One region of the Rhizobium sp. BK112 genome, then DNA from elsewhere that is predicted to be linked to it. Evidence: predicted binding sites of a transcription regulator. Region 1 holds the regulator's gene; each other region holds the start of a gene.

Region 1 (6,010 bases):
AAAAAGAGCAACAAAAAACCCGCGCCGGAGAGGCGCGGGTCGAACCGTTGAAAATCAGATGCGATCAGCCGCGAATGATCGAGCGGCCGGCATACTGGGCCTGAGGACCGAGGCCTTCTTCGATACGGATCAGCTGGTTGTACTTGGCAAGACGGTCGGAACGCGACAGCGAGCCGGTCTTGATCTGACCGCAGTTGGTGGCGACCGCGAGATCGGCGATGGTCGAATCTTCCGTTTCGCCGGAGCGGTGAGACATGACGGCGGTATAGGCTGCCTTGTGCGCCGTGTTGACGGCGTCGAGGGTTTCGGTCAGCGAGCCGATCTGGTTGACCTTGACGAGGATCGAGTTGGCGACACCCATGCGGATGCCATCGCGAAGGCGGGCAGAGTTGGTGACGAAGAGATCGTCGCCGACGAGCTGGGTCTTCTTGCCGGTCAGGTCGGTCAGCGTCTTCCAGCCATCCCAGTCGTCCTCAGCCATGCCGTCCTCGATCGAGATGATCGGGTACTTGGCGGCGAGTTCGGCCAGATATTCGGCCATGGCGCCCGATTCGAGCGTGCGGCCTTCCCCTTCGAGAACATATTTGCCGTCCTTGAAGAATTCCGTCGAGGCGCAATCGAGGCCGAGGTAGATGTCCTCGCCCGGCTTGTAGCCGGCTTTTTCGACCGACTTGACGATGAAGTCGAGGGCTTCGGAAGCGCTCTTCAGGCCCGGTGCGAAACCGCCTTCGTCGCCGACATTGGTGTTGTGGCCCTGTGCGGCAAGTTCCTTGCGGAGCGTATGGAAGACTTCCGAACCCATGCGCACGGCTTCGGCGATCGTATCGGCGCCGACCGGCAGGATCATGAATTCCTGGAAATCGATCGGGTTGTCGGCATGGGCGCCGCCGTTGATGATGTTCATCATCGGCACCGGCAGCAGGCTGGCGGAAGCGCCGCCGACATAACGGTAGAGCGGCAGGCCGGAGGCCTGGGCGGCAGCCTTGGCGACGGCGAGCGACACGCCGAGGATGGCGTTGGCGCCCAGGCGCGACTTGTTCGGCGTGCCGTCCAGCTCGATCATGATGTTGTCGATCTGGATCTGGTTTTCGGCGTCGATGCCGCCGATCGCATCGAAGATCTCGGTGTTGGCGGCGTCGACCGCCTTCTGGACGCCCTTGCCGAGGTAGCGCTTGCCGCCGTCGCGCAGTTCGACCGCCTCATGCGCGCCCGTCGAGGCGCCCGAGGGAACAGCCGCACGGCCCATGCTGCCGTCTTCGAGATAGACATCGACTTCGACGGTGGGATTGCCACGGCTATCGAGAATCTCGCGGGCGATGATATCGGTGATTGCAGTCATGGGTTCTTCCTGCTCAGTGGGTGATAAGTCGTTCGAAACCTGTCTTAATCGAAGGCGAGCAAATTACAATGCCGCAATTGCCAGCCTTCGAACCAGCGTTCCGATGTGGGCGAAAGCGCGTCGCGATCTCTAACATTCGCTTGGTCCGCGCCTTGCTCTTTGGTTTTGCGCGACATGCTTATAGCGCGATCGTGTCAGACTGTTGAACGTCAAGCTGGGTAATCAGGCCTTGGCGACCGCATCGAAGGCAAGCAGCTTTTCGAGGAGCCGCGGCATGTCCTTGAGATAGACCATGTTCGGTCCGTCGGAAGGCGCATTGTCGGGGTCCTGATGGGTTTCGAGGAAGACGCCGGCAATGCCGGTCGCCACCGCTGCGCGCGCCAGCGTTTCCACGAATTCCCGCTGGCCGCCCGAGGAATCGCCCTGCCCGCCCGGCTGCGCCACGGAATGGGTGGCGTCGAAAACAACGGGAGCACCCATCGACGCCATGATCGGCAGCGAACGCATGTCGGAAACCAGCGTGTTGTAGCCAAAGGAGGCGCCGCGCTCGCACAGCAGCACGTTCGGATTGCCGCTGGCGTTGAGCTTCTTCAGGACGTTTTTCATATCCCAGGGAGCGAGGAACTGGCCCTTCTTGACATTGACGACGCGGCCGGTCTTGGCGGCGGCGATGAGAAGATCGGTCTGGCGGCAAAGGAAGGCCGGGATCTGCAGGACATCGACGGTCTTTGCCACCTCGGCGCATTGTTCGGCGGTATGAACGTCGGTCAGGACGGGAAAGCCGAATTCCTTCTTGAGGTCGGCAAAGATCTCCATGCCCTTTTCAATGCCGATGCCGCGTTCGGCCGAAAGCGAAGTGCGGTTCGCCTTGTCGAAGGAGCTCTTGTATACGAGGCCGATGCCGAGCTTTCCGCAAAGCTCCTTCAGCGTGCCGGCCACCATGAAGGCGTGGTCGCGGCTCTCCATCTGGCAAGGGCCGGCAATCAGCGACAGGCGGCCGGTGTTGGAAAAGGTGACCTGGCCCTGGCCCTCGCCGATCTTGACTTGGGAATTCGTATCTGTGCTCATCGTGTTTCCTCGAAGGCGAAAAGCGTGCCCTGCCCGGGCGCGGGCTTCACCAGAATGCGATTGTTCATGCGCGTATATGTCACCCCGTTAGCAGCCAAATGCGCTTCTGTCACGGCAAGATCGGCGACAGCGAAGAGAATCGCCCGGCCGCGCAGGCCGCGGTCGGCGGATGGGACGGCGACCTCGAAATAGGCCTCCAAACCCTCCGGCGTCATCAGGCTGATTTTCACATTCGACGCCGCGATCTTGACGCCGAAACCGGTGTTCTCGACTGCCGATTGCGCGCTGGCAAGACTGACGAAGGCGGCGAAGGCAGCCGCATCGGGCGCGCAAAGCACCACCTCGGCAATGCCGGTGACGCCATTGGCATGCGCCTCCAGCGCGCCGCGGTCGGCCGGCAGCGGATTGACGCGCTCGACGGTGAAGAGAAAGAGATCGGGCGCGCGCAGGTCGCCGGCAAAGGCCAGCCTGAAGCCGGCAATGCTCTCAGAACCATCCGGCATCGTCATCGGCCGGCTGAACGCCAGCATCTCGCCGGCGCTCGCTCCGTCGCCGACGAAATTCCGATGATCGATATCGGCATCCTCGCTGCCGAAGGCCACCGCCGAAAGCCCTTCCTCGCCGCAGCGGAATCGGAAGGCGCGGTTGCGGGCGGTGAAGACATTGCCTTGCCGCGCCGATGCTTCACTTTCCCTAACGCTCGCAATCCCGAGCGGCTCCAGATAGGTCTTATCGGCAAAAAAGACGCAGGCATTCTCCGTTCCGAAGGGATGACGCGCATCGGCGGCAACGGTAAAGCCCAGCTTGCCGAGCCTCTCGCGCGCCAGATCGATATTGACGACCGGCAGCACGACATGATCCAGCGGGCGTGGTTTGGCGGAATGCTCGTTCATGGTATCCCCTCTCCTCACACGGCAGAGATGTGCGACAGTGCCGCGCAAGGCAAGACTTGTCGGCCAATCCGGCGAATGAAAATAAAAATCTCAACGAGTTGGCGCCAAGTTTTACGGAAATTTAGCTACTTGCGGAACACATATGGAACATATAGTGTCTGTTCTGGATTTGTTTCAATCACGGGGTCACAACGTCGATGCTCACGCGCAAACAACAGGAGCTTCTCCTCTTCATTCATGAGCGCATGAAGGAATCCGGCGTTCCGCCGTCTTTCGACGAAATGAAGGACGCCCTGGATCTCGCTTCGAAGTCCGGGATTCACCGGCTGATTACTGCGCTCGAGGAGCGTGGCTTCATTCGCCGCCTACCGAACCGGGCCCGCGCACTCGAGGTCATCAAGCTTCCGGAGGCCTATAGCCCCAGCATCCAGCCCCGGCGCGGCTTTTCGCCGAGCGTCATTGAGGGCAGCCTGGGCAAGCCCCAGCCGGTCGCCACTCCCGCTCCTGCAAAACCCGTCGCCGACAATGGCAACTCAGTCTCCGTGCCGGTCATGGGCCGGATCGCCGCCGGCGTTCCGATCTCGGCAATCCAGAACAACACCCACGACATCGTCGTTCCGGCCGATATGCTCGGCTCCGGTGAACACTACGCGCTGGAGGTCAAGGGTGATTCGATGATCGACGCCGGCATTTTCGACGGCGACACCGTGATCATCCGCAATGGCAGCACCGCAAGCCCTGGCGACATCGTCGTTGCTCTCGTCGACGACGAAGAAGCGACGCTCAAACGCTTCCGCCGCAAGGGCGCCTCGATCGCGCTGGAAGCGGCCAACCCGGCTTACGAGACCCGGATCTTCGGGCCAGACCGCGTCAAGGTGCAGGGCAAACTCGTCGGCCTTATTCGCCGCTATCACTGACACCCTGCAGGCCGGTTTCGACAAAGCTGTTGCTGCGCCAGTCATAGGCGCGATGGCGGATCCATGGCCGCCACAGATCATCGAATGCGGTTGTGACCTCCATGCCGGCCTCCGCGAACCGCAGCTCGACGGAACCGGTCCGGCGCAACGTCTCGCCGGTGAAGAGCGTCGCGCCTGAGCGGCAGCTGTTGAAACGCAGGCGGACCGACGTTACCACGATATCGGCCGCATCGCAGGCCGGAGCGAGATAGGCGGCGTTGTCGATGACGGCGACCACATGACCGTTGCCAAGCCTTGATATGCACCAGGCCTTCTTGACGCAGGAAAAGCGGTTTGCGTCACCGCCGGCTGCAGCCGCCCGCATCGCCGCCCTCGCTTCGTTCTGCTGATCGCGGGAGAGCTTGACGCGGCGGTCCTCTCCCGCTGGCGGGACAGCAGGACCATCCAGCATCTTCGGCGGGTCATGCGCCGGCAGGACCAGCGCGCGCTGCCATTGGTCGAAGATGAAATCCGGCGGGTTTTCACGGTTGGAGGCCATTGCCGCCGCCTCGACGACCGCGACGAGACTGCCATCTTCCGAAATCACCAGATCCGGCGGCCGGGGAACCGGCAGAAGCAGCAGGATGAGCGTTGCGACTGACATGATCGACGTGCCCATATGGCGCAGCCGAGTGCGGAGCAGCGTCAGCAGCAGGAAGCCTGCCACGGCGACCGCGAAATACCAGGCGGGCAAGCGGCCGATGCCGATGTCGCCACCCCAGCCGGACACGGTCTTGGCGACGGCGATCACCAGATCGAGGCCGAATCCGACAATCTTCCAAGGCAAAACGTCCAGACCGAAAGGCATGAGCAGCATCGCCAGCAACCCGGCCGGCATGATGATGAAGGAGATGATCGGCATCGTCGCGAGGTTTGCCGGCAGGCCGTAGGCGGTCAGGCGATGAAAATGCTCGATCGAAAACAGTGCGGTGGAGAAACCGCCGATCAGCGAGGTCAGGAAGACACCGCCGAAGAACCCCGCAACCGCGACGAAAGGCCTGACGATCGGCAGCTTCAGGAAGGCATTCTCGCGGACGCGCCGATCCTTCCACAGCTGATAGCCCGACACGAGCGCCAAGGTTGCGGCAAAGGACATCTGGAAGCTCGGCCCCAGGACTTCGGAGGGCGAAATGACGAGGATGACGAGCGCGGAGAGAGCGACATTGCGCAGGCTGATCGACGGCCGGTCAAAGAAGACGGCAATCAGCATGATGGCCATCATGATGAAGGCGCGTTCGGCCGAGACCGCGAAGCCGGAGATCAGGAAATAGGCCGTGACGGCGATGAGCGCGCCGGCGGCGGCGATCTTCTTCGTCGGATAGGCCTGGGCGACGCCGGGAAAGAGGCTGAGCAGCATCCGGAAGCCGACGAAGAAGATGCCGGCCGACAGCGCCATGTTGAGTCCTGAGATGGCGATGATATGCGCCAGACCGGACTGGCGCAGCGCCTCCGTGGTCGCATTCGAGATGGCGCGCCGTTCGTCCGTCACCAGAGCAGCGGCAAAAGCGCCGGTGTCGCCGGGCAGAATCGATCGGATGCGGTCGCCGATGCCGCTGCGCAGCCGGTAAAGCCATTCGAGCAGGGCTTCCGCCGTCGATCTGGCAGCCTGCGGGCCTGCCTGCAAATCGACTTTCGTCGGCGCGCCGTAGAAGAAACCATTGGCGCCGATGCCATCGAAATAGGCCCCGAAAGAGAAGTCGTTGAGCTCTGGAAGTGCTGGGCCTGACGGTGGTGTCAGCCGAGCCCTGCCGGTG
Region 2 (6,010 bases), on a different contig from region 1:
CCCGTCCAGCACCCGCTTCTGTCCGGCCCGGTCGAACTCGATCGTCAGCTTGTTGCCTTCGATGCCGGTGATGTTGCCGTTGCCGAATTTCAGATGGAACACGCGATCGCCGAGGGTGAATCGCGACGGTTCCGACGAGGTCGATTTCGCCACCAGCTCGCCGTCGATCGTGCGCCCCTTCGGGCCGCTTTCGCCATAGCCGATGCGTTCGACGGCGTGGCCGGAGCGGGTGCCCCAATTGTCGCGGGTGGCGTCGGTCTTGTTGGCCTGGGCGCGTTTCCAGCCTGGGGTGGAATAGGAGTTGGCGAAGGGCTCGGCCTTGTCGAAGCGGGACTGGCCGTAGCCGCCGCGGCCGTAACCGCCATAGCTCTGCTCCATTTCGGCGACCTCGACATGGGTTTCCGGCAGTTCGTCGAGGAAACGCGAGGGCAGGGTCGACTGCCAGAGACCGTGGATGCGGCGGTTGGAGACGAACCAGATATGGCAGCGGTGCTTGGCGCGGGTTATGCCGACATAGGCGAGGCGGCGTTCCTCCTCCAGGCCGGCGCGGCCGCTCTCATCCAGCGAGCGCTGGTGCGGGAAGAGGCCTTCCTCCCAGCCGGGCAGGAAGACGGTGTCGAATTCCAGGCCCTTGGCCGAGTGCAGCGTCATGATCGAGACGGCGTCGAGGTTCTCGTTGGTCTCGGCATCCATGACGAGGGAGACGTGTTCAAGGAAGCCGCGCATCGACTCGAAGCTCTCCATCGAGCGGATCAGTTCCTTAAGGTTCTCAAGGCGGCCGGGCGCTTCGGCGCTTTTGTCGTTCTTCCACATGTCGGTATAGCCGGACTCTTCGAGGATCTGCTCGGCAAGTTCGGTATGCGGTGTGTTTTCAAGCAGTTCCTGCCATCGGCGGAAAGATTGAATCACGTCGAAGAGGGCCTTTCGCGCCTTCGGTTTCAGCTCGTCGGTCTCGATGATGTCGGCCGCTGCCGCAAGCATCGGGATGTCGCGAGCGCGCGCGTAGTCGTGCAGCGCACGCACCGTCGTATCACCGAGGCCACGCTTTGGCGTATTGATGATGCGTTCGAAGGCGAGGTCATCGGAGGCTTGAGCGACCAGGCGGAAATAGGCCATGGCATCGCGGATTTCCAGGCGCTCGTAGAAGCGCGGGCCGCCGATGACGCGGTAATTGAGGCCGAGGGTGACGAAGCGGTCTTCGAATTCGCGCATCTGGAAGGAGGCGCGCACGAGGATCGCCATGTCGTTCAGCAGATGCTTGCTGCGCTGGAGCTGTTCGATCTCCTCGCCGATGGCGCGGGCTTCCTCTTCCGAATCCCAGGAGGCGTGGACCTGAACCTTGATGTCGTCCGGATCGGAGCGATCGGTGAACAGCGTCTTGCCGAGCCGGCCTTCATTATGGGCGATCAGATGGGCCGCGGCGCCGAGAATATGTTCGGTCGAGCGGTAATTGCGCTCGAGCTTGATCACCTTGGCGCCGGGGAAATCCTTCTCGAAGCGCAGGATATTGTCGACCTCCGCGCCGCGCCAGCCGTAGATCGACTGGTCGTCGTCGCCGACGCAGCAGACATTCTGCGGCTCGCCCTTGGCGCGCTGGGCGAGGAGCCTCAGCCACATATACTGGGCGGTGTTGGTGTCCTGGTACTCGTCGACCAGGATATAGCGGAAGCGGCCGTGATATTCCTTCAGGAGATCGGGATTCTTGCGGAAGATCGCGATCGGATGCATCAGCAGGTCGCCGAAGTCGCAGGCGTTCAGCGTCGTCAGGCGGTTCTGATAGGCAAAATAGAGATCGCGGCCGCGGCCATTGGCAAAGGCGCGGGCGTCGCCCTCGGGAATATCGGCAGGCCCGAGGCCTTTATTCTTCCAGGTGTCGATCATGCCGGCGAACTGCTTGGCCGGCCAGCGCTTGTCGTCGAGGCCTTCGGCCTGGATCAGCTGCTTGATCAGGCGGACGACGTCGTCGGTATCGAGAATGGTGAAATCGGAGCGCAGGCCGACGAGCTCGCCGTGGCGGCGCAGCAGCTTGACGCCGATCGAGTGGAAGGTGCCGAGCCAGGGCATGCCTTCGACGGCGCCGCCGACGAGCAGCGCAATGCGCTCCTTCATCTCGCGGGCGGCCTTGTTGGTGAAGGTGACGGCGAGGATCTGCGAGGGGAAGGCGCGGCCGGTGTTGAGAATATGGGCAATGCGGGTGGTGAGCACCCGTGTCTTGCCGGTGCCGGCGCCGGCGAGCACGAGGACCGGGCCCTCCAGCGTTTCGACGGCATCTGTCTGCTCAGGATTCAGCCCGGCAAGATAATCCGGCCGCTTGCCGCCGTCGCGGGCCGCCATGGCGCGCGCGGCGAGGCCTCCAGCTGCAATGCTCCCTGTTGCAGGCGCCTTTCCCAACGAAGCCTGAGGCGGCTGCGGCTTGCGCGCCATCTCGCCCGGCTCTTCATCAAAGAAGGGAATATCGTCGAAACTATTGCTCATGGCGCGTAATGTAGTGATTCGGGAAGGAAAGACCAGAAAAGATGTTCTGCTTTCATTCCCAAGTGGCCGCTATCCCAAGCGGGATGCTCTGGGCAGTAAGGGCGCCGCGAGCGCGGCTGCGATCGCCACGCCGGCGAACCGGGCGAAAAAATTCAGATCGCAGCCTGTCGGAAGCGATGCCGGCGCGACGTCCTTGAAGCATCGGGCTTCGATCATCGGACGGGGTCCGGATCAATACTCGTCAACAAGGAGGCCGTTTCATGCCGAAGGTCGTTTCAAATCTCTGGTTCGCCGAGCAAGCGCGCGAAGCCGTCGAATTCTACACGTCCGTTATCCCCGACTCCCGGATCGGCCGCATCACTATATTGCCGGCGGAAACGCCGAGCGGGCCTCCCGGCAGCGTCGAGCTGATCGAGTTCACGCTCGGCGACCAGGCCTTCCTGGCGATGAAAGCCGGGCCGCTCGATAGCTTCAACCATTCCTTCTCGATCGCGATTCTCCTGGAAAGCCAGGCCGAGATCGATCGGATATGGGAGGCATTCCTCGCCAATGGCGGCACGCCGGAGGCCTGCGGCTGGCTGAAGGATCGCTGGGGCCTTTCCTGGCAGATCGTGCCGCGCATGCTTTCCGAGATGGTCGCCGATAGCGACCGCGAGCGGGCGAGGCGCGTGACCGAGGTGATGCTCGGCATGATCAAGATCGATATCGCCACGCTGGAAAAGGCGTTCAACGGCTGAGTCGCGCCGGTGGCATATCGTTACGAAAAACGGGCGGATGGCTGTGATGCGCCCGTCTTTATCATGTCAGGTGCGGATGGGTATGCGCTGTCCAGCATCGACTTTGCGCAGATTGGCTGCCAAGCGTCGATTTTTCCAGGGCTCGAATCACGGGCGACATTGCACACCCTTTTCATCTTTCTGTCACGTCGCGAAATGTGCTGATACCGCAAAAGCCCTTTTCTCAACTACAATAAGAAACAGTTTCGTAGAGTAAAAAAATAACCGGTGCATGCACGTTTTTGTGCATTGCCAGAAACAGCCGGTGAGCGTGGAATATACCTGCGAAACTATTGATTCTTAGGAATGTCGTGGCCATCTCCTTTGGTATGACGACCTAGAGCCTGTGGCAGTAACCTTGAATGGAGGGCCCATGCTGAGCGAATCCGTATTTGATGCGTTCACCCGCAGTTATGATGCGCGCCGCGAGACTGATATGTCGATCGCGGAGTATCTCGACCTTTGTAAAAAAGAACCGCTTGCCTATGCCAATGCGACCGAGCGGCTGCTCGCCGCGATAGGCGAGCCGCAGATGGTCGATACCGCCAGGGACGCGCGCCTCGGCCGGATCTTCATGAACCGGACCATCCGGATCTATCCAGCCTTTGCCGGCTTCCACGGCATGGAAGAGACAATCGAACGCATCGTTTCCTTCTTCCGGCACGCAGCCCAGGGGCTCGAAGAGCGCAAGCAGATCCTCTATCTGCTCGGCCCGGTCGGCGGCGGCAAGTCATCGCTGGCGGAGCGGCTAAAGCTGCTGATGGAGGTTCATCCGATCTACGTGCTGAAGGCCGGTGACGAGATCAGCCCCGTTTTCGAAAGTCCGCTCAACCTCTTCGACCCCGACACGATGGGATCGCTCCTGCAGGAGCAATACGGCATTCCCCTGCGTCGCCTGAACGGACTGATGAGCCCGTGGTGCCTGAAGCGACTCGACGATTTCGGCGGCGATATCTCCCGCTTCCGCGTCGTCAGAGTTCAGCCTTCGCGGCTGCGCCAGATCGCCATCGCCAAGACCGAGCCTGGGGACGAGAACAATCAGGATATCTCGTCGCTGGTCGGCAAGGTCGATATCCGCAAGCTGGAGACCTATTCCCAGAACGATCCCGACGCCTACAGCTATTCGGGCGGCCTCAACCGCGCCAATCAGGGCGTGCTCGAATTCGTCGAGATGTTCAAGGCGCCGATCAAGATGCTGCATCCGCTGCTGACGGCGACGCAGGAGGGGAACTATATCGGCTCCGAGAATATCGGCGCCATACCCTTCTCCGGCATCGTTCTTGCGCATTCGAACGAGGCGGAATGGCAGACCTTCAAGGCCAACAAGAACAACGAAGCGTTCATCGACCGTATTTGCGTCATCAAGGTGCCCTATTGTCTGCGCGTGACGGAAGAGCAGAAGATCTACGAGAAGCTGATCGAGGGATCCGAACTCGCCGATGCGCCATGCGCCCCGGCGACGCTCGAAATGCTGGCCCGTTTCTCCGTGCTTTCACGCCTGCGCAAGCATGAGAATTCGACGTATTTTTCGAAGATGCGCACCTATGACGGCGAAAGCCTGAAGGAGACGGATCCGCGCGCCCGCAGTGTCCAGGAATATCGGGATGCCGCCGGCATCGACGAGGGCATGGACGGCATATCGACCCGCTTCGCCTTCAAGGTGCTCGCCTCCACCTTCAATCACGACACCACGGATATCGGCGCCGATCCGGTTCATCTGATGTATGTGCTGGAGCAGTCGATCCGCCGCGAGCAGTTTTCCGACGATGTCGAGAAGCGCTATCTGGAATTCATCAAGGCCGATCTTGCGCCGCGTTACGCAGAGTTCATTGGAAATGAAATCCAGAAGGCCTATCTTGAATCCTATGCGGACTACGGACAGAACCTGTTCGACCGCTACGTGGACTATGCCGATGCCTGGATCGAAGATGTGGACTTCAAGGATCCCGATACTGGCCAGCTTCTCGACCGCGAGCTCCTCAACCAGGAACTGACGAAGATCGAAAAGCCGGCGGGAATCGCCAATCCGAAGGATTTCCGCAACGAAATCGTCAAGTTCTGCTTGAGATCGCGGGCAGCCAACGGCGGAAAGAATCCGTCATGGACGAGCTACGAGAAAATCCGGGAAGTCATCGAAAAGCGAATGTTCTCGCAGGTCGAAGATCTTTTGCCGGTCATTTCCTTCGGATCGAAGAAGGATTCCGAAACGGAAAAGAAGCACAGCGAATTCGTCTCGCGCATGGCCGCGCGAGGTTACACCGAGAGGCAGGTTCGACGCCTTGTGGAATGGTACATGCGCGTCAAACAGGCAAGTTAATGCGGAGCCATTATGCACATTGTCGACCGGCGGCTGAATCCGCGCGGTAAAAGTCTGGAAAATCGGCAGCGGTTCCTTCGACGCATGAAGGGCGCCGTGCAGCAGGCGGTAAAACGTTCTCTGCAAAACCGCAACATTCGCGATGTGCTCGACGGCGGGGAAATCAGCCTGCCGATCGATGGGATGGCCGAACCGAACTTGCGAAGGGGCGACGGCGGCATCCGCGATCATATCCTGCCTGGAAACAGGGCCTTCGTCGAAGGCGACATTCTCCCGCGCCCGCCGGGGAGCAGGGGCGGAAAACCCAAGGATGCGGGCGAAGGCGACGGCGAGGACGGCTTCCGTTTCGTGCTCACGCGCGAGGAATTCCTCGATGTGTTCCTGGACGATCTGGAACTGCCCGACCTTGCCAAGCGGCGCCTGGCCGAAACCGAGGAGGAAA
Region 3 (6,010 bases), on a different contig from region 1:
ATTGTTGACCGCAAAAATCGCGCTAGAATGCCTATCATGGCGGAGTTTCCCCGGAGGAACTGGGAGATGCTGCACGTCGTTTCTGTCGACAATCGTGGAGGAGTATCGATGGCAACTGAAAGATGGAACAGCCCGGTCAAGGTCGGTTTCGAAGGTGCCGATGCGCGAACGGTCAATGGTCCGTTCGATGCGCTGAAGTGCCTGGCGGATCTCTGGCCGAGTATGCGCGGGCTTCGTTACATCAAGGCCCGCAGCGCCTGCCGGGCAGCGCTCGACGGGCGCAAGAGCGTGGAAGAAGCAAGAGCCGAGTTCCTGGCGGCGGCCGAAGAGGCGAAGCTGAAGCTGCATTGAACTGGCGCATAATCCTTTCCGAAAATCGATTCCGATTTTCGGGGTTATGCGCTGCACTTCGGTCGGGATTTCCAGGTCACTTCAGGTCGTTCGTAAACGGAACGTGCCGGAACGGAACAATGTTTTAATTTTGCTTAACCCTGCATCGAACTCGCGCCGGGTTTTTGTGCAACAGGTGTTGCGCCTGGTACAGGTGTCTTCATAGAAGATGCCCAGCCATCATGATGATGGTTAGAGGCTCGTACCCTTAGCGGAGACGCAGGCGAGCCTCGTCCGAGCAAGTCCTCATGTTTTCAGCAGTCCGCGCCGCCCTCGTCCTCGACCTCGACATAACCGACGCCGATGATCGTACCGTCCGCCGCGCGGATGAAGGAGGGGAGATAGTGGGGCTCTACCGGCTGGCAGGCGACGGCCCCGGTATATTCGTTGAGGGCGATCTGGTCCTTCGGCAGAGCGGAATAATTCGTGCCGGTTTCCAGCGAGGCATGGGCGGAGCCGGCAAGGACACCGCCTGTAATCAAGGTCATTGCAGAGATGCGAAGAAGCGACTGCATGAGGGTCTCCAGCGTTTGGGTCCGGCCTTTCAACCCGCGGAGGGCATTTTGGTTCCCTTCATGCGTCGCAAGACATGACGGCGCGCGGGCCGGCTAGCGTCGCAGCAGGCGACCGCGCACATGGCCTCGGCCGACGATGCTCTCGGCGATCTCGACGGCCCGCTCGACATCACCGCGCCGGCGCACGAAACCTTCCAGGACGACATAGGCGCCCGATATGCTGACGATGATGTCCGCCGCTTCGATATCGCCGGCCGCATGAAGGGCGCTTTCCACCGAAGCGCGCGTCGCCGCATCGCTGTGGCCCTGCCGGCCGGACTCCTCATGGTCGGTGAATGCTGGAAATCCGAGCACCGTGGCCGTCTCCTGATGTTGGTAGATATCGGTTAACGCCGCGGCGAGGCATTTCGTTGCGGCCGGGTGGACAGCCCTTGGCGAAAGACGCGGCGATTTCCATATCTGGCTGCAGTCGAAAGAGGGATGAAGACGATGAAAGCGCTTCTATCAGCCTTGTTAACCGCGGCCTTGCTTGCCGGCTGCTCCTCGGCCGATAGCCCGGCGCTGGAGCCCATTCCGGGCAGCATTACCTATGGCGGCCAGCCGCGAACGAAGCTCACCAAGTCGCCGGTCGGCAGCGCCGTCTACAACCAGTTCTACAACGAGACGGGCCAGCGCGTGGAGGAAACCTATATTCTTCAGCCGGACCGCAGCCTGAAACTGGTGCGGCGTGTCGTCGGCCCGGATTTCCCCGACTGAGGCTGCCGTCACGCCACAACGCTTGACAGCGAGGGCAATCGCGAACATTCAAGGAACATCTAATCTTTCCCCAGTGATTCTGCGGGAGCCCGACCGGACGGCTGGATGTACCTCGAAAAGCTCAATCCGCAGCAGCGCATGGCCGTCGAGCACGGCACGCTCACCGACGGCAGCCATATTGCCGGGCCGCTGCTGGTCATTGCCGGCGCCGGCTCCGGCAAGACGAATACGCTGGCGCATCGGGTCGCCCATCTGATCGTCAAGGGCGCCGATCCCCGCCGCATCCTGCTGATGACCTTCTCGCGCCGGGCAGCCGCCGAGATGGCGCGGCGCGTCGAGCGCATCTGCCGCGATGTGCTTGGTGCCAATGCCGGCGTCATGGCCGACGCGCTTTCCTGGTCGGGCACCTTCCACGGCATCGGCGCGCGGCTGTTGCGCGATTACGCCCAGCAGATCGGCCTCGATCCGGATTTCACCATCCACGACCGCGAAGATAGTGCCGACCTGATGAACCTCATCCGGCACGACCTCGGCTTCTCCAAGACGGAAAGCCGCTTTCCCACGAAGGGCACCTGTCTTGCCATCTATTCCCGAGCGGTGAATTCGGAAACCGCGCTCGATCTCGTGCTGCGCGACGCCTTTCCCTGGTGCGCGGCGTGGGACAAACAGCTGCGCGAACTTTTCGCCTGTTACGTCGAGTCCAAGCAGAGCCAGAACGTGCTCGACTACGACGACCTGCTGCTTTACTGGGCGCAGATGGTCGGCGAGACTGTCATTGCCGAGGATATCGGCGATCGTTTCGACCATGTGCTCGTCGACGAATATCAGGACACCAACCGGCTGCAGGCCTCGATCCTCATGGCGCTGAAGCCCGGCGGCCAGGGGTTGACCGTCGTCGGCGACGATGCGCAGTCGATCTATTCCTTCCGTGCCGCGACGGTGCGCAATATCCTCGATTTTCCCGCCGCCTTCAGCCCGGCCGCCGATATCGTCACGCTCGACCGCAACTACCGCTCGACGCAGCCGATCCTTGCGGCTGCCAACGCCGTCATCGATCTCGCCTCGGAGCGCTTCACCAAGAATCTCTGGACCGAGCGGCAATCGTCCGAGCGGCCGCGCCTGGTGACGGTGCGCGACGAGGCCGAGCAGGCGCGCTACGTTGCCGACATGGTGCTCGACAACCGCGAAGAAGGTCTCAAGCTCAAGCAGCAGGCCGTGCTGTTCCGCGCCTCGCATCACAGCGGGCCGCTTGAGGTCGAGTTGACCCGGCGCAACATTCCCTTCGTCAAGTTCGGAGGGCTGAAGTTTCTCGACAGCGCGCATGTCAAGGACATGCTGGCTGCGCTGCGCTTCGCGCAGAACCCGCGCGACCGGGTGGCGGGCTTCCGTCTGATGCAAATCCTGCCGGGCGTCGGGCCATCGACGGCGCAGAAGGCGCTCGACCTGATGGCCGAGGATGCCAGCCCGTTATCCGCGCTTGCCGCCATGCCGGCGCCGCCGCGCTCCGGCGAGGACTGGACTGATTTCGTTTCGATGCTGCAGGAGCTGAAGACCGGCAAGGCCGGCTGGCCGGCGGAAATCGGTCTGGCGCGGCAATGGTACGTGCCGCATCTGGAACGGCTGCATGAGGACGCCGCGACGCGGCAGGCCGATCTGCTGCAGCTCGAGCAGATCGCCAGCGGTTATGCCTCACGCGAGCGTTTCCTCACCGAGCTCACCCTCGACCCGCCGGATGCGACCAGCGACCAGGCGGGCGTGCCGCTCCTCGACGACGATTATCTCATCCTGTCGACCATCCACTCCGCCAAGGGCCAGGAATGGACGCGGGTCTTCATGCTGAACGTCGTCGACGGCTGCATTCCGAGCGATCTCGCCGTCGGCGCCAGCGCCGAAATCGAGGAGGAACGCCGGCTGCTCTATGTCGCGATGACGCGGGCGAGAGACGGCCTCGATCTGGTCGTGCCGCAACGCTTCTTCACCTATGGGCAGAATTCGCAGGGCGACCGGCATGTCTATGCCTCACGCAGCCGCTTCATTCCCGCGACACTGCTGCAGTTCTTCGAGGCCTGCAGCTGGCCGCAGGTGAAATCGCAGACCGCCGCTCAAGCGCAGGCACGGCAGGTGCGCATCGATGTCGGCGCCCGCATGCGCGGCATGTGGCGATAGGCCCAGAGCAGTTCAGAGCGAAAGCGGCGGCTCGGCCGGTTTCAGGAAATGCTCGATTGTTGCGGCCTGCACGGCCTCGACTGACGCGGGCGACCATTTCGGATTGCGGTCCTTGTCGATGACGGCGGCGCGGATGCCTTCGAAGAAGTCCGGACTATCCAGCATCTGCAGGCAGGCGCCGAGTTCGCGGCCGAGGCATTCGGCGAGCGAGGCGCTGCCACGACCGGCCCTGAGCAGCCGCAAAGCGAGCTTCAGGCTGGTCGGTGACCGCGTCAGCAGCACCCGACGCGTCTCGGCGGCGAAGTCGCCTTCCTCTCCGGCAAGTGCGGCCAGGATCTCCTCGACGCTGTTGAAACGGAAGGCGCGATCGATCGTCGCCGCGTTCTGCCTGAGCCGGCTTTCTCCCGGAGACTCGGAAAGCGCCTGCAAGACGGCATCGACATCGCCGGACGAACTGCCGCGCGGCAGGGTCGACAGAGCATCGATCACCGCGCCGAGCCGCGACGAGGCGATCTGCAGGTCGGCGAGGCGGGCATGGATGGCATCGGCGGCACCGATATCGAGGCCGGTCAGGCCGAGCCATGTTCCGGCTTCGCCGGGGCTACGCGGCAGCAGCCAGGTGGCGCCGACATCGGGGACATAGCCGATGCCGGTTTCGGGCATGGCAAGCCGCGTGCGCTCGGTAACGATGCGGTGGCGGCCGTGCGACGACAGGCCGACGCCGCCGCCCATGGTGATGCCGTCCATCAGCGCGACATAGGGTTTGGGGTAGGAGGCGATCAGATGGTTGAGGCGGAATTCCTCGCGCCAGAAGCTTGCCGCCAGGCCATCGCCGGCGCGGGCGCTCTCATGCAGGGCGCGGATATCGCCGCCGGCGCAGAAGCCGCGTTCGCCCTCGCCCATGGCCACGACGCTTGCCACCTCGGAATCTCCGGCAAAAGCCTGCAACGCCTCGGTGATCGCGCGGATCATCGGCAGCGTCAGGCTGTTCAGCGCCCGCGGCCGGTTGAGCCGGATCACGCCTGCGGTGCCCCGCCGTTCAATGATGACTTCGCCGTCCTGCATGGTTTACCTCCTCGGTTACGACCATGAATAGACGACGATCCAGCTTCGCTCCAGTCGCTTTGCGACCGGTCGCGGATTTGATTGTTCAGGCAGACAGTGAATTGCGGGCGGAGGCCGCGGCATCGCACCTTGCGGCGTAGTCGATGGCAAGTTCCAGCGGCAGCGGCCGCGAGAAATGATAGCCCTGCGCCAGGCGAACGCCCATCGCCTTCAATCCTTCGGCGATCTCTTCGCTTTCGACGCCTTCGGCGACGGAGGCAATGCCGAGGTTCTGGCAGAGATTGGCGACCGAGCGGGTGATGTTCATGCAACGAGCGTCGCGATCGAAATTCATCACGAAGGCCTTGTCGATCTTCAGCTTGTCGAAGCCGAGACGGTGGATATGGCTGAGGCTCGAATAGCCGGTGCCGAAATCGTCGAGCGCGATCGAGATGCCGGCGGCGCGCAGCATCGTGATCACCTGATCGGCGGTGTCGAAATCGGAGAGCAGTGCGGTCTCGGTGATCTCGAATTCGATGCGCTTCGGATCGATGCCGGAGCGGGTGATCATGGCAAGCAGCGCCATCGAGGTCTCGTGGTCGCAGATATCGCGCGCCGAGAGATTGAAGGACAGCCTGAGATGCCTGGGAATGATCGCCAGCGCTTCGAGCGCCTTGGCGAAGAGGATGCGGGTCATGCGGCCGATGACCGCTGTGCGCTCGGCAGCGGGAATGAAGGCTTCCGGACTGATGCGGCCGAAGCGGGCACTGTCCCAGCGGGCGAGCGCCTCGTAGCCGACGACGCGGCCGCTCCTCAATTCGACGATCGGCTGATAGTCCAGTTTCAATTCCTTGGCGAAGTCGTTCGCCTGCAGTTCGAGTTCGATCAGGTGGCGCTGCGTCAGGATCTTCTCGTGGTCGGGCGAGAAGAATTCGACGCCGCTGCTGCGCTTGCTCTTGACCTGGTAAAGAGCGAAGTCCGCTTTCTCGTAGAGATCCTCGGCCGTGTACTCGCCGATATCGGGATAGACGATGCCGCAGGAACCGAAGACGCGGACCGAGCCGTCGGGGATTTCGTAAGGTTCGCGGACGGCGGCGCAGAGCGCCTGGCCGAGATCGGCGATCGCCTGGCGCGTCATC

What was found. The regulator LexA, encoded in region 1, represses DNA repair genes until DNA is damaged. The targets are predictions, from matches to a motif close to TGTTCNNNNTGTGTTCNG.
Region 2: FHT75_RS02855 (ATP-dependent helicase) is a predicted target of LexA. The motif match lies at 2,518-2,535, and genes of this name have one in related genera.
Region 3: FHT75_RS12690 (ATP-dependent helicase) is a predicted target of LexA. The motif match lies at 1,702-1,719, and genes of this name have one in related genera.

What each region holds. Positions count from the first base shown of each region.
Region 1 covers NZ_JACHYZ010000005.1:179,644-185,653, forward strand. Annotated here, with positions in the region: gene eno (phosphopyruvate hydratase) at 65-1,339, opposite strand; gene kdsA (3-deoxy-8-phosphooctulonate synthase) at 1,562-2,407, opposite strand; gene FHT75_RS16275 (VOC family protein) at 2,404-3,300, opposite strand; gene lexA (transcriptional repressor LexA) at 3,498-4,217, shown strand; gene FHT75_RS16285 (ComEC/Rec2 family competence protein) at 4,198-6,010, opposite strand, start outside.
Region 2 covers NZ_JACHYZ010000001.1:606,001-612,010, forward strand. Annotated here, with positions in the region: gene FHT75_RS02855 (ATP-dependent helicase) at 1-2,475, opposite strand, end outside; gene FHT75_RS02860 (VOC family protein) at 2,736-3,212, shown strand; gene FHT75_RS02865 (PrkA family serine protein kinase) at 3,625-5,568, shown strand; gene FHT75_RS02870 (YeaH/YhbH family protein) at 5,581-6,010, shown strand, end outside.
Region 3 covers NZ_JACHYZ010000004.1:7,771-13,780, forward strand. Annotated here, with positions in the region: gene FHT75_RS12670 (DUF982 domain-containing protein) at 109-351, shown strand; gene FHT75_RS12675 (hypothetical protein) at 645-905, opposite strand; gene FHT75_RS12680 (BON domain-containing protein) at 999-1,259, opposite strand; gene FHT75_RS12685 (hypothetical protein) at 1,395-1,661, shown strand; gene FHT75_RS12690 (ATP-dependent helicase) at 1,767-3,827, shown strand; gene FHT75_RS12695 (enoyl-CoA hydratase/isomerase family protein) at 3,840-4,892, opposite strand; gene FHT75_RS12700 (putative bifunctional diguanylate cyclase/phosphodiesterase) at 4,978-6,010, opposite strand, start outside.